Regions from separate parts of the Pelagibacterium flavum genome, predicted to be linked through region 1. Evidence: predicted binding sites of a transcription regulator. Region 1 holds the regulator's gene; the other holds the start of a gene.

Region 1 (6,890 bases):
GCTCTCGGGCAATTCGGGACCGGTGGGGCGGGCCATGGTCAATGGCGCGCGGCTCGCTATGGACGAAATCGCCCGGACCGGCGGCCAAAACATCCATCTGGTGATCAAGGATGCCGGCACCGGTCCGGAAACGGCGCGCGCGGCAACCCAGCAGGCGCTGGCCGAGGGGGCCGAGCTGATCCTGGGGCCGCTGACCGCTGACGCTGTCGGGCTGGCCGGGGCGATCGCCAAATCCTACGACACGCCGCTGATCGGGTTTTCCTCCACCGCCAGCGTTGCCACCGACGGGGTCTATCTGCTCAGCGTGTTGCCGGAAGCCGAGATCACGCGCGCGCTCACCCATGCGCGGGCGCAGGGACGCAACACGATTGCAGCGATCATTCCCGATACCCCGCTGGGCAATGCGCAGGCCGACGCGCTGCGACTTGCGGCGGGGGAAACCGGCATGCAGATCGTTGCCATCGAAAGGTTCGACAGCGAGGCGCGCGCCCGCACCGCGGTGGAACGACTGGCCCCGGCCATGCGGTCCAATCTGGTCGATACGCTCTATATCCCCGATCGGGCCACGGCGCCCAGTTTCGGCATATTGCTCGATGCGGCGCGGCTGCCGCGCGACCGGGTGCTGATCATGGGATCGGCCGATTGGGAGGGCGATAGAGCCGTTCTCAATCAGCCCTATCTGGCGGGGGCGGTCTATCCGGCGATCGATCCGGGTGGACTTGCAGCGCTGGCGCCCGTTTATCACACGCGATTTGGCAGCGAGCCGCATCAGCTCACGACCCTGGCCTATTCGGCGGTGTTGCTGGCCAACACGCCCAGCCTGAGCCTTGCCACACCGCCTTACGGGACCGGGCTGGTTTCGCCGACCGGATTTGCGGGGCGCGACGGGCCGTTCCGGCTCCATTTCGACGGGCGGGGGGAATACGGACTGGTCATGCGTGAGGTCGCCGCGGGGTCCGCCGTCACCATCGACGCTGCGCGGCTGGGCGGCCTGCCGCTCGCTTCGAGCGGCGGCGCGGGCATTGATGCGGGCATTCCGCCGGCGGCGGAATTTCGTTAAGAGCATTCAGCGTTTCTCCGAATCGCTTCAATTGCTCTAAGTTTTTGTTTTGTCACGCTTCCGAACCGAATAAGTGGTTCCCACTTATCCTGGAAACGCTTTAGGCGGCCAGATCGGCGACCACGGCGTCGAGGACGGGCCAGCCCTTGTCGGTCACCCGCAACCTTCCGTTGGGGAGGGTTTCGATGAAGCCGATTCCCTTTAGGAAATCGATCTGGGTGGCGGTCAGCGCGCGGCGGGCGAGGGCCTGGTAGCGGGCCGGGTCGATCCCTTCACGCAATCTCAGGCCCATGACGAGATATTCGTCGCCTTCTTCGTCCCAGGTCAGGGTGTCGTCGGTGACGAGCCCATCGCCGGTCTCGATGACCTTTTCCCACCATTTGAACGGCATTTTCTCAGCCGCCGTGGCGTGGCGGGCGCCGCCCATGATCAGCCGACCATGGGCGCCCGGCCCGATGCCGGCATATTCGCCATAGCGCCAATAGATCATGTTGTGGCGGCTTTCCTGGCCGGGGCGGGCGTGGTTGGAAATCTCATAGGCCGGCAGGCCGTAGGAAGCGGTCAATTCCTGGGTCATTTCGAACATGTCGGCAGAAAGATCTTCAGATGGCATTTTCAGTTTGCCGGCGTTGAACAGGTCGAAATAGCGCGTGCCCGATTCGATGGTGAGCTGGTAGAGCGAGAGATGGCCCTCCGATAGCGCCAGCGCCTCGGTCAGCTCGTCCTCCCACTGGCCCAATGTCTGGTCGGGACGGGCATAGATGATGTCAAAGCTCGAGCGATCGAAGATCGATTGCGCCAGCCGCACGGCGGCCACCGCATCCTCGACCGAATGCAGGCGCCCCAGGCGGGCCAGGGGCTCGGGACGCAGCGATTGCACGCCCAGGGAGACGCGGTTGACCCCGGCAGCGCGATAGCCGCGAAAGCGCTCGGCCTCGACCGAGGTGGGGTTGGCTTCGAGGGTTATTTCGACCTTGTCGGCGATCTGCCAGTTCTTTGCGACGGCATCAAGGATGGTGCCGACAGAAGCCGGCTTCATGAGCGAGGGCGTACCGCCGCCGAAAAAGATCGATTCGACCAGCCGCTCGGGCGCGCGGCGGGCGGTGGTCTCGATTTCCTTGACATAGGCGCTAACGAAGCTGTCTTCGTCGAACTTGCCGTGATGGACGTGGGAATTGAAGTCGCAATAGGGGCATTTGGCCGCGCAGAACGGCCAGTGGACATAGACCCCGAATGCAGTGTTAGCGCTCAAAGCACGTCCTTTACGAATTTGGCAAAGGCGCGGGCACGGTGGGACAGGCCCTCCTTGCCAGGGGCCCAGGAATGTTTTTCTTCAGCGCTCATCTGGCCGAAGGTTTTCTCATATCCATCGGGCTTGAACATGGGGTCATAGCCGTGGCCCGAATCTCCGACGGGCGGCCAGACCAGCGTGCCGGGAGCGACACCTTCGAAAACCATGTCGGTGCCGTCGGGCAGGGCGAGGCAGAGCACAGCATTGAACTGGGCCCTGCGTTGGCCCGGTTCGGTCGCGCCTTTTTCGACGAGCAGATCCTGCACCTTTTGCATGGCGTTGGTGAAATTGCGCGGCACGCCCGCCCAATCGGCGGTGTAAACGCCGGGCTGGCCATCAAGCGCATCAACCGAAATGCCCGAATCGTCGCTGAGCGCGATTTCGCCCGTCGCCTTGGCGGCCGCGTGCGCCTTGAGCCGCGCGTTCTCGACAAATGTCGTGCCGGTCTCTTCCGGCTCGGGCAGGCCCAGATCACCGGCCGAGACGATCTCGAGGCCGAAGTCTTTCAGCATGTCCTGAAATTCGGCGAGCTTGCCTTTGTTGTGAGTGGCCAGAACCAGCCGGTCGCCGCGCTTGAGCCTGATCGTCATGACGCCCCCAATACGGCGCGCTGCAGGTCAACCAGTTCGGCAATGCCCTTTTCGGCAAGTCCGATCAGTTCGGCCAGCTCCTGGGCGGAAAAGGGTTCGGCTTCGGCCGTGCCCTGGATTTCAACGAACTTACCCGAACCGGTCAGAACGAAATTGGCGTCGGTATCGGCTTCGCTGTCTTCGAGGTAATCAAGATCGAGCACCGGGGTGCCGCGATAGACGCCGCACGATACGGCAGCCACATGGTCGCGGATTGGATCGCCCTTCAAAAGCGAACGTTCCTTCATCCAGAAAATCGCTTCCGACAGCGCAACGAAGGCGCCGGTGATCGAGGCGGTTCGGGTGCCGCCATCGGCTTCGAGCACGTCGCAATCCAAAATGACCTGATTTTCGCCCAGAGCCTGCATGTCGATGACGGCGCGCAGGGAGCGCCCGATCAGGCGCTGGATTTCCTGGGTACGGCCCGATTGCTTGCCAGCGGTCGCCTCGCGGCGGGTGCGTGAGCCGGTGGCGCGGGGCAGCATGCCGTATTCGGCGGTTACCCAGCCCAAGCCCTGACCGCGCCGCCAGGGCGGAAGGGAGGTTTCAACGCTTGCGGTGCACAGAACGCGGGTCCGCCCGAACGAGACGAGGCACGAGCCCTCCGCCTGCGGCGCGACGCCCCGTTCAATTGTCACATCGCGTATCTGATCGCTTGCCCGTCCGCTTGGCCGCATAAAAACTGTCTTCCCGGTGTCTGTTGGCTGATATGGTTACCAGCCTCTTAACGGTTCAAGACGGCTGGAACAAGCGGCGCGCCCTTGGCGGTCCCCGTGATTTCTCCTACTTAGTTAACCTGGGGCATTTGATTGTGTTTGGATTCAATTTCTTGCCAGCGCCGGCCCTGGAAGCGAAAAAGACGAAATGGAAAAAACACCACTGAATTCGCCCGAATTCCTGACGACCCTTTCGGCGCGCAGCCAGGACATCTTCCGGCGGCTGGTCGAGCGCTATCTGGAAACCGGCGAACCCATAGGGTCGCGGGCCATTTCCAAGATGCTCGACATGCAACTCTCGCCCGCATCCGTGCGCAATGTGATGGCCGATCTGGAAGAGCTGGGCCTGATTGCCGCACCGCATACATCGGCGGGGCGGGCACCAACGCAGGAAGGCTTGCGGTTTTTCGTCGATGCCATGCTCGAAGTGGGCGCCATGGACGAGACCGAGCGCGACCAGATCGCCCGCACCGTTTCGGGCGGGGGCAGGTCGGGACGTGTCGAAGACCTTCTCAACGAAGCGAGTGCCTTGCTCTCGGGCCTGTCGCATGGCGCGGGCATGGTGATTGCCGCAAAATCGGACATGGTGCTCAAGCATGTAGAATTTGTCCGGCTCGACCCCGAGCGGGCCATGGCGATTCTTGTGGGGGAAGACGGGCAGGTTGAAAACCGCATTATTGCGCTGCCACCGGGGCTGACGGCGAGCGCCTTGACCCAGGCATCGAACTTTCTGGCCCATCACATCGTGGGCAAGACGCTGCAGCAGGCGCGCGATTCGATCCGCCGGCAATCGGAAAGCCAGCGGGCCGAACTCGATGCCATTGCGCAGCGGCTGGTGGATTCCGGGCTGGCCTCGATGATCGAGGCCGATACCTCTGCTCCGACGCTGATCGTTCGGGGCAGGGCCAATCTGATCGATGACACGATGGCATCGGAAGATCTGGCCCGTGTGCGGCAATTGTTCGACGAGATCGAAACCAAGCAGGGGCTGATCGATCTTTTGAACGATGCGGAAACCGCCCAAGGGGTGCGCATCTTCATTGGTTCGGAAAACAAGCTGTTTTCGCTTTCCGGCTCCTCGGTCGTTTTGTCGCCCTACAAGGATGCCAATGACAAGGTGGTGGGCGTCCTGGGCGTGATCGGGCCGACGCGGCTCAATTATGCGCGCATTGTGCCGGTGGTCGATTATACCGCGCATGTTGTGTCCAAGCTGATCTCGCGCAAAACCGAGCTTTAGCGGTTTTGTTAAGTGGGGCTTTTCGCCACGAGGCTTGAAATATTTCCGCCCTTGGCCGATATGGCAGCCAACCTTAACTTCCCCAATCGTTGAAAGAGCAATGATGAGCGACGACAACACGACGCCAGAGCCGAACGACGACATCGATCCGCGCCTTGAGGCCGAGGACGCAGAAGCGGTTTCCACCGAGCCGACGGCCGAGGAGCGCATCGCCCAGCTTGAAGCCGAAAAGGAACAGCTGCGCGACCAGGTGCTGCGCACGGCGGCCGAAATGGAAAACCTGCGCAAGCGCACCGAGCGCGAAGTTTCCGACACGCGCTCTTATGCCATTGCCGGGTTTGCCCGCGACATGCTGGTGGCCACCGACAATCTCTCGCGCGCCCTGATGGTCATTCCCGCCGAATTGCGGGAAAACGCCGACGGCACGCTCAAATCCCTGATCGAGGGGATCGAGATGACCGAGCGCGAAATGCAGCGGCTTTTGCAAAAGAACGGGGTGATCCCGATCGTGGCCGAGGGCGAAAAGTTCGACCCCCACCGCCATCAGGCCATGTTTGAAGTGCCTGACCCCTCCGTGCCCGAAGGCACGGTGGTTCAGGTGGTCCAGACCGGATATGCCATTGGCGAGCGCGTTCTGCGCCCCGCCATGGTGGGCGTGGCCAAGGGTGGCAACAAGCCCGCACCCAAAACGGACGCCGAGCCCGGCGATGGACTCGACAAATCGGCCTGACAAAAATTCACGCAAAGCGGGGGGCGCGCTTGAAGGGCCCTCCCCCCCTCCTTATATAGCCAACAAGCCCGGGAAACCGGGCCAAATCCATCCCCCAGAGGGGTCCGGCACGACCGATCAATGCGATGCCGCAACGTGAATGGGCGCGTTGAGGGGTCAGAGCCAAATTTTAGGACTCGCTCGAGAAATGAGGTTTCGGAATGGGAAAAGTAATCGGTATTGACCTGGGCACGACCAATTCGTGCGTTGCCGTCATGGACGGCAAAAACCCCAAAGTGATCGAGAATGCCGAGGGCGCGCGCACCACGCCGTCCATGGTGGCCTTCTCAAGCGATGGCGAGCGTCTCGTGGGCCAGCCGGCCAAGCGCCAGGCCGTGACCAACCCCGAGGGCACGCTGTTTGCCGTCAAGCGCCTGATCGGGCGCCGGTTCGAAGACCCGATGGTCACCAAGGACAAGGGCCTTGTGCCCTACAAGATCGTCAAGGCTGACAATGGCGACGCCTGGGTGGAAGCGGATGGGAAGAAATCTTCTCCGTCCGAAGTCTCCGCCATGATCCTTGGCAAGATGAAGGAGACCGCCGAGAGCTATCTCGGTGAACCGGTGACTCAGGCCGTCATCACGGTTCCGGCCTATTTCAACGACAGCCAGCGCCAGGCCACCAAGGACGCCGGCAAGATCGCCGGGCTCGAAGTGCTCCGCATCATCAACGAGCCGACCGCTGCCGCGCTGGCCTACGGGCTGGACAAGAAAGAATCCGGCACGATCGCTGTCTATGACCTTGGCGGCGGCACGTTCGATATTTCGATCCTCGAGATCGGCGACGGCGTTTTCGAAGTCAAATCCACCAATGGCGATACCTTCCTTGGCGGTGAAGATTTCGACATGCGTCTTGTCGATTACCTCGCCGACGAGTTCAAGAAAGAGCAGGGCATTGACCTGCGCGGCGACAAGCTGGCGCTGCAGCGGCTCAAGGAAGCTGCCGAAAAGGCCAAGATCGAGCTTTCGTCCGCCAGCCAGACCGAAGTGAACCTGCCGTTCATCACCGCGGACGCTTCGGGCCCCAAGCATCTGCAGCTCAAGCTGACCCGCGCCAAGTTCGAATCGATCGTTGAAGATCTGATCAAGCGCACCATCGATCCGTGCCGCGCAGCGCTCAAGGATGCCGGGATTTCGGCTGGCGAGATCGACGAAGTCGTTCTGGTCGGCGGCATGACCCGCATGCCCA
Region 2 (6,890 bases), 820 kb from region 1:
AAATCAGCAGGGAGAGAATGACGAAGGTCGCAATGGCCGAGCCGAAGAGCCACGCCCGAATGGCCCAGCCGTCCCGATTGGCGGCCCATGCACCCATGAGCATAAACAGCATGAGATAGCCCGGTGCCTGCCAATGGAAGTGGAACTGGGTGTCCGACCAGAGGGCGACGACGGTGAAAAAGATGACGATCGGCCAGCCGATATAGCAAAACAGCGCCGCCACACCCGGTTCAGCACCCGAGGGGAACTGACCCCGTGGGCCTGCGGCGAGTGCCTTGACGCCAACATAGAGCGCGGGAAGCGCCAGCCAAGGGACCATATAGAGCAGTTGTCCCCAGATCATGCGGATCAATCCGTCCCAGCGCAGACCGGATTCGGCCAGCGCCCTGCCGCCCTGAAAGCCGAAGGACACCCAATCATTCTGCGCGTTCCAAATCAGAACCGGAGAGAAGATGGCAGGCGCTATCATAAGTGCCAGCCACGGCGCACGATGAGCCAGCCAGCGGCGCTGGGTGGAGTTGGCAAGAATGAACAGGCCGGTGCCCGCCACAAGAAAGACGGCATGATACTTCGAGAGAAATGTCAGGCCGAGAAATACTCCGGCAACGCCCCAGTAAAGGAAGGGTCGCTGAGCGCCCTTGCCGAAGAAGATTTCGATCAGCACGCGGATCGTTGCGAGCCAGAACAGCACCATAGGGGCGTCGGGCTGGGTCCAAGACCCGATGGATAGCGAAAACAGCACGCAAGCGTTGACGATGAGCGCTGCGTAAAAGCCGCCAAGCGGGGAATGGATGCGGCGGACAATATCGAAGACCAGCCAGGTCGAGACCGCGAACATCAAGATGAAAGGCAGGCGGATGACGAGCAGGTTATCGGACCCAGTCAGTTGCAGGGTGGCCCAGATGGTCCAGAGCGAGACGGGCGGCTGGTCGAAATAGCTCAGATGGAATTGGCGGGCGGATGCCAGGTAATAGGCTTCTCCAGTGCCCCACCCGACTACAGCGCCACCGATCATGCGCAGGATCAGGGTGACGGCGATCAGGGCGAGGGTGGCTTGACCGGAGGTGAAGGGGCCGATGCGATCACGCGGGTTCATGGTCTAGCGCCACGTAAAAATGCGGGTAACCGCGTAGTTGAAAACCACGCTCATAACGGCGCCGGCTATGCCGGCAACGATGAAGTTGGCCATATGGGTTTCAAACAGCACGCTGGCGACCGAGACGTTGGCCAGTGTGCCGAAACTACAGACCAGGTAAAAGCTGAGAAGCCCGACCCAGAACCGACGACCAGTCAGTTTCTTGTCAGCATACGTCAACTCGTTGTTGAGCAGATAATTGGTCGTCATGGCCACAAGAGTTGCGACCAACTGGCTGTTGGCGAAATTGAAATCGAGGACTTCAAAGGCAAAGGTCAGCACTGAAAGGTGGACGACGACGCCCGACGCCCCGACGAGGGAAAACAAGAGAAAGCTGGTGGGCAGGATACCACGGGAAATCTGCGACACGATGAGCCCGAGGAACTGAGCGACGACCAGAGCGCTCATCTTGCTTTCGCCGGCAAAGCGGGGGCGGAAGGTGTAGGGCACTTCGGTGATAACCAGTTTTCGACCGAGCTGACGGTTGCCGGTGGCAATGATGTCGAGCAGTATCTTGAAGCCCTCGCGCGACAGGCGCGGCACGATCTGGTTGAACAGCGACCGGCGGAGCAGAAAAAAGCCGCTCATGGGATCAGATAGAGCTTTGCCGGTGAGAAGCCCCGAAAGCCGGGTTGCCAGCTCGGACCCCTTCTGGCGGCTGGCGGAAAAGCCTTCTTGCGAACTTCCTGCCCCGGTATAGCGTGAACCCACGACGATATCGGCTCCAGCGCGGGCCTGTTCGAGCATCTTGGGTAAGATCGTTTCGTCGTGCTGATGGTCGGCATCGATCACCGCAACAAATTCTGCCGCGGAGGACGCCATCCCTTCGATGCAGGCCGATGACAGGCCGCGCCGCCCTATGCGATGGATGCATCTGACGTGAGGTTTTTGCGTTGCTATCTGTTTGGCCAGATCGGCCGTTCCATCCGGGCTGTTATCGTCAACGACGATGACCTCGAACGTCGTTCCAGCCAGCGCTGCCTCGAGCTTTTCGATGAGCGGGGCGATGTTTTCGCGTTCATTGAAGGTGGGGACGATGACCGACAGGGTCGGCGGGTTCCAATTTTGTGCGGACATCTTTTCCAATTCTGTCATCGTCTCGTCTTTTTATGTCCGCATGAACGTGGCGCATGCAAATCGCGCAACGGCATAACAAGCCCCTGTCCGCGATGCAAAATTTTTTGTGTGCAGCATTCTTGACTCCCGCCCACCCCTCTCCTATCTGCACCGAATGCTGCTAGCACTCTTAACGCTAGAGTGCTAATAGCGGAGGAAATTGCATCTCAACTTCACGTTCCAAAGGAGCGACTATGAGCTTCCGTCCCCTGCATGACCGCGTTGTGGTCCGTCGCGTCGATAGCGAATCCAAAACCGCCGGCGGTATCATCATCCCCGACACTGCCAAGGAAAAGCCCTCTGAGGGCGTTGTCGTTTCCGTCGGCGCCGGAGCCCGCGACGACAGCGGCAAGATCGTTCCGCTCGACGTCAAGGAAGGCGACCGTGTCTTGTTTGGCAAGTGGAGCGGCACCGAAGTCAAGGTTGGCGGCGAAGACCTGCTGATCATGAAAGAGTCCGACATCATGGGCGTGATCGAAGGCTAATCCGGTCGTGCTTCCTACCGGAAGCGCCCCCAAAAACCTTCGGATGCCCTTTTTCATTTTTTTCAAGGAGCAGAATTAAATGGCTGCCAAAGAAGTCAAATTCTCGACCGAAGCCCGCGACAAGATGGTCCGCGGCGTCAACATCCTGGCCAATGCGGTCAAGGTGACGCTCGGTCCCAAGGGCCGCAACGTGGTCATCGAAAAGTCGTTCGGCGCACCGCGCATCACCAAGGACGGCGTGACCGTTGCCAAAGAAATCGAACTCGAAGACAAGTTCGAGAACATGGGCGCGCAGATGCTGCGCACCGTGGCCTCCAAGACCAACGACATCGCCGGTGACGGCACCACGACTTCGACCGTTCTGGCTCAGTCGATCGTCAACGAAGGCGTCAAGGCCGTCGCTGCCGGCATGAACCCTATGGATCTCAAGCGCGGCATCGATCTGGCTGTGACCGAAGTGATCTCGAACCTGGCCAGCAAGGCGGTCAAGATTTCGAACTCTTCGGAAGTCGCTCAGGTCGGCACGATCTCTGCCAATGGCGAAAAGGCCATCGGCGACATGATCGCCAACGCGATGCAGAAGGTCGGCAACGAGGGTGTCATCACCGTCGAGGAAGCCAAGACCGCAGAAACCGAACTCGATGTCGTTGAAGGCATGCAGTTCGACCGCGGTTACCTGTCGCCGTATTTCGTGACCAATACTGAAAAGATGGTCGCCCAGCTCGATGATCCGCTCATCCTGCTGCACGAAAAGAAGCTCTCGAACCTGCAGGCTCTCCTACCCGTGCTCGAAAGCGTCGTTCAGTCCAACCGTCCGCTGCTGATCATTGCAGAAGACGTTGAAGGCGAAGCGCTTGCCACCCTCGTCGTCAACCGTCTGCGTGGCGGTTTGAAGGTCGCTGCCGTCAAGGCTCCGGGCTTCGGCGATCGCCGCAAGGCCATGCTCGAAGACATCGCCATCCTGACCGGTGGCCAGGTGATTTCCGAAGACCTCGGCATCAAGCTCGAGAACGTGACCACCGACATGCTGGGCACTGCCAAACGCGTCGAGATCACCAAGGAAAACACCACCATCGTCGATGGTTCGGGCTCCAAGGACGACATCGAAGGCCGCGTCAACCAGATCAAGGCTCAGATCGAAGAAACCTCGTCGGACTACGACAAGGAAAAGCTTCAGGAACGCCTGGCCAAACTGGCCGGTGGCGTTGCCGTGATCAAGGTCGGCGGTTCGACCGAAGTGGAAGTGAAAGAACGCAAGGACCGCGTCGATGACGCGCTCAATGCGACCCGCGCGGCGGTTGAAGAAGGCATCGTTGCCGGTGGTGGCGTTGCGCTGCTGCGGGCCTCGAACGCTCTGACCGTCAAGGGTGTCAACGCCGACCAGCAGGCCGGCATCGCCATCGTCAAGCGCGCTCTGCAGGAGCCGATCCGTCAGATCGCCAACAATGCTGGCGACGAAGGTTCGGTTGTCGTGGGCAAGATCCTCGACAATGGTTCGGACACGTTCGGCTATGACGCGCAGACGGGCGAATATGGCGACATGATCCAGATGGGCATCATCGATCCCGTCAAGGTCGTGCGTACCGCTCTCGAAGACGCTGCATCGGTCGCTGGCCTCCTGGTTACCACCGAAGCCATGGTCGCCGAGATCCCCAAGGAAGCTGCCCCGGCAATGCCCGGCGGTGGCGGTATGGGCGGCATGGGCGGCATGGATTTCTAATCCAGCGCTCGACGCATCAGGAATTGAGACCTCTCCAGGGTCTCGAACGGGAAGGGCAGTGCTTCGGCGCTGCCCTTTTCGTTTGAATCTTCCCGTTCGTTTCTTAGGCCTGGCCTTGTTCGTTAGGGGAAGAACAGCAGCTTAACCGCGAGGATGATTGAGACCACGATGACCAGAGGGCGGATGATCCTGGCGCCATAGCGGATGCCGGTGACGGCGCCGAGATAGCCACCTATGACCTGACCGCCGGCCATGACGATGGCAACGGGCCAGACAACGTCTCCGGCGATGATAAAAAATAGCAGCGCGGCAAGGTTGGAGGTGACGTTGAGGATTTTGGTGTGGGCCGAAGCACGGGCTGCAGAGAGGCCGAACAGCGCCACGAAAGCCAGCATGAGGAACGACCCTGTGCCCGGGCCGAAAACGCCATCGTAAAAGCCGATCACCAGGGCGAAGACGGGAACGAAGGTTGGAAACTTGAGACGGGCTACGCCGTCGATATCCTTTATCGATGGCGAGAAGGTGAAATAGAGCGCGACGGCGATCACAGCGACGGGGATGAGGACTTCAAGGGCCGAGGTGTCGACCTGCTTGACGATGACGGCGCCGAGCAGAGAGCCCGCGAAGGCCGCGCCAATGGAGGGGACCAGCGAGAGGATCGACACGTAGCCCTTGCGCCAATAGGTCCAGGCGGCCATCGTGGTGCCGACGATGGACTGGGCCTTGTTGGTGGCGATGGCACCCAGCGGCGGTAGACCGGCCCAAAGCAGAGCGGGAATGGTAATCAGGCCCCCGCCGCCGGCGACGGCATCCACAAAGCCAGCGACGACGCCGACGCCGCCCAGCGCCACAAGTACCCAGATATCGTACACGGAAAACTCCAGCCAAATGCAGCGCGTCGAAAGCGCGCTTGCTGGCATGAAGCGGAGGGATTTGCAACTGGATCGGCGATGGACCAGCGATGCATTACATCTGAATTGACGAACAATCTGTCGGTGACGGCTGGGTTTCTCGAAACAGCGGAATGCGGCAGAGTCCGGTCATCGCAAATCACGCACTGGACGCAAAGACCATGAACGCGCTTCAAACCTATCTTCCGACCGTGGGTCGCATCTTTTTGGCTATCATCTTCATCCTCGCCGGCCTGAGCAAAATCACCGCGATCGAGGGCAATGTGGGCTATATGGAAGCTTTCGGAGTTCCGGGCTTTCTGATCTGGCTGGTGATCATCGTCGAAGTGGTTGGCGGTGTCATGCTGGCGGCGGGCTACAAGACCCGGTGGGCCGCTGCAGCTCTGGGCGGCTTCTCTCTCGCCTCTGCCCTGATCTTCCACACCGATTTTTCCAACCAGATGGAAATGACCAACTTTCTCAAGAATCTCGCCATCACGGGCGGCATGCTCTACGTCATCGCCTTCGGGCCAGGGGCGCTGGCCGTCGACATGCGCAAATAGAGGCAAGACGCCGGAGACGAAAAGGGGCCGCGAAAGCGGCCCTTTTTTCATGGCTGGAAGCGCGTGGCGCCGATCGCACCGGCGAGGCGATCAAGGATCGTGCGTTTTCCGTCGTGCCAATTCGCATTGCGGGCGACGAGCAGCAAGGACTCGCTTTTGAGCATTACGCCGTCCTCGAGGATGCGCAGGCCGTTGGCCTTCAGCGTCGAACCGGTCGAGGTGATGTCGACGATGAGATCGGCGGCGCCCGATGCCGGCGCTGCCTCGGTGGCGCCCAGGCTTTCGACGATCCGGTATTCGGCAATACCGTGGGCGGCGAAATGGCGGCGGGTGAGATTGACGAATTTGGTGGCGATCCTAAGCCAGCGGCCATGGCGGGCGCGGAAATCGGCAGCAACGTCGGAAAGGTCGTCCATCGTGGTGACGTCGATCCAGGAATCGGGCACCGCAACCACTGCATCGGCGCGGCCAAAGCCGAGGCGCTTGACGATTTCGACCTGCTGGGGGCCGGTTTCGGCGGTTTCGTGGATCAAGTCCTCGCCGGTGATGCCGATATCGATAGTGCCGCGGATCAGTTCACGAGCGATCTCGGAGGCTGAGAGGAAGCGGACAATCACGTCGGGCATGGCCGCCATTTCGCCCAGATAGGAGCGCGCGCCGCCGGGACGCTCGATGGTCAGACCGGCCTTCTCAAAAATGGCTATCGCTTCTTCCTGAATACGGCCCTTGGAGGGGAGCGCGAGCATGATCGAACTCATGGGCGAACCTCCGCTTCCAGTCTATCCACCCAGACCGCACAACCAACGGCGGGGATGTCTTGGGACGCGCCGAGGCGCCTGAGCAGACGGTCATATTGTCCGCCGGAGACGAGCACCAGCCCCCCTGCCCCAGTGACCTCGAAGGTGATGCCGGTGTAATAATCGAGGCGTGGAGAAAAGCCGGCGTCGAACAGGACCGATTTCGCCTTGAGGCCATCGCGCA

The links. The regulator HrcA, encoded in region 1, represses chaperone genes, less so after heat shock. The targets are predictions, from matches to a motif close to GTTAGCACTCNCNNNNNGNGAGTGCTAAC.
Region 2: OF122_RS16090 (co-chaperone GroES) is a predicted target of HrcA. The motif match lies at 2,372-2,400, and genes of this name have one in related genera.

The regions. Positions count from the first base shown of each region.
Region 1 covers NZ_CP107716.1:83,938-90,827, forward strand. Annotated here, with positions in the region: gene OF122_RS00390 (penicillin-binding protein activator) at 1-1,060, shown strand, start outside; gene hemW (radical SAM family heme chaperone HemW) at 1,161-2,312, opposite strand; gene rdgB (RdgB/HAM1 family non-canonical purine NTP pyrophosphatase) at 2,309-2,941, opposite strand; gene rph (ribonuclease PH) at 2,938-3,657, opposite strand; gene hrcA (heat-inducible transcriptional repressor HrcA) at 3,845-4,933, shown strand; gene grpE (nucleotide exchange factor GrpE) at 5,034-5,663, shown strand; gene dnaK (molecular chaperone DnaK) at 5,864-6,890, shown strand, end outside.
Region 2 covers NZ_CP107716.1:3,192,012-3,198,901, forward strand. Annotated here, with positions in the region: gene OF122_RS16080 (glycosyltransferase family 39 protein) at 1-1,096, opposite strand, end outside; gene OF122_RS16085 (glycosyltransferase) at 1,100-2,212, opposite strand; gene OF122_RS16090 (co-chaperone GroES) at 2,446-2,736, shown strand; gene groL (chaperonin GroEL) at 2,816-4,456, shown strand; gene OF122_RS16100 (TSUP family transporter) at 4,579-5,328, opposite strand; gene OF122_RS16105 (DoxX family protein) at 5,529-5,909, shown strand; gene hisG (ATP phosphoribosyltransferase) at 5,957-6,667, opposite strand; gene OF122_RS16115 (ATP phosphoribosyltransferase regulatory subunit) at 6,664-6,890, opposite strand, start outside.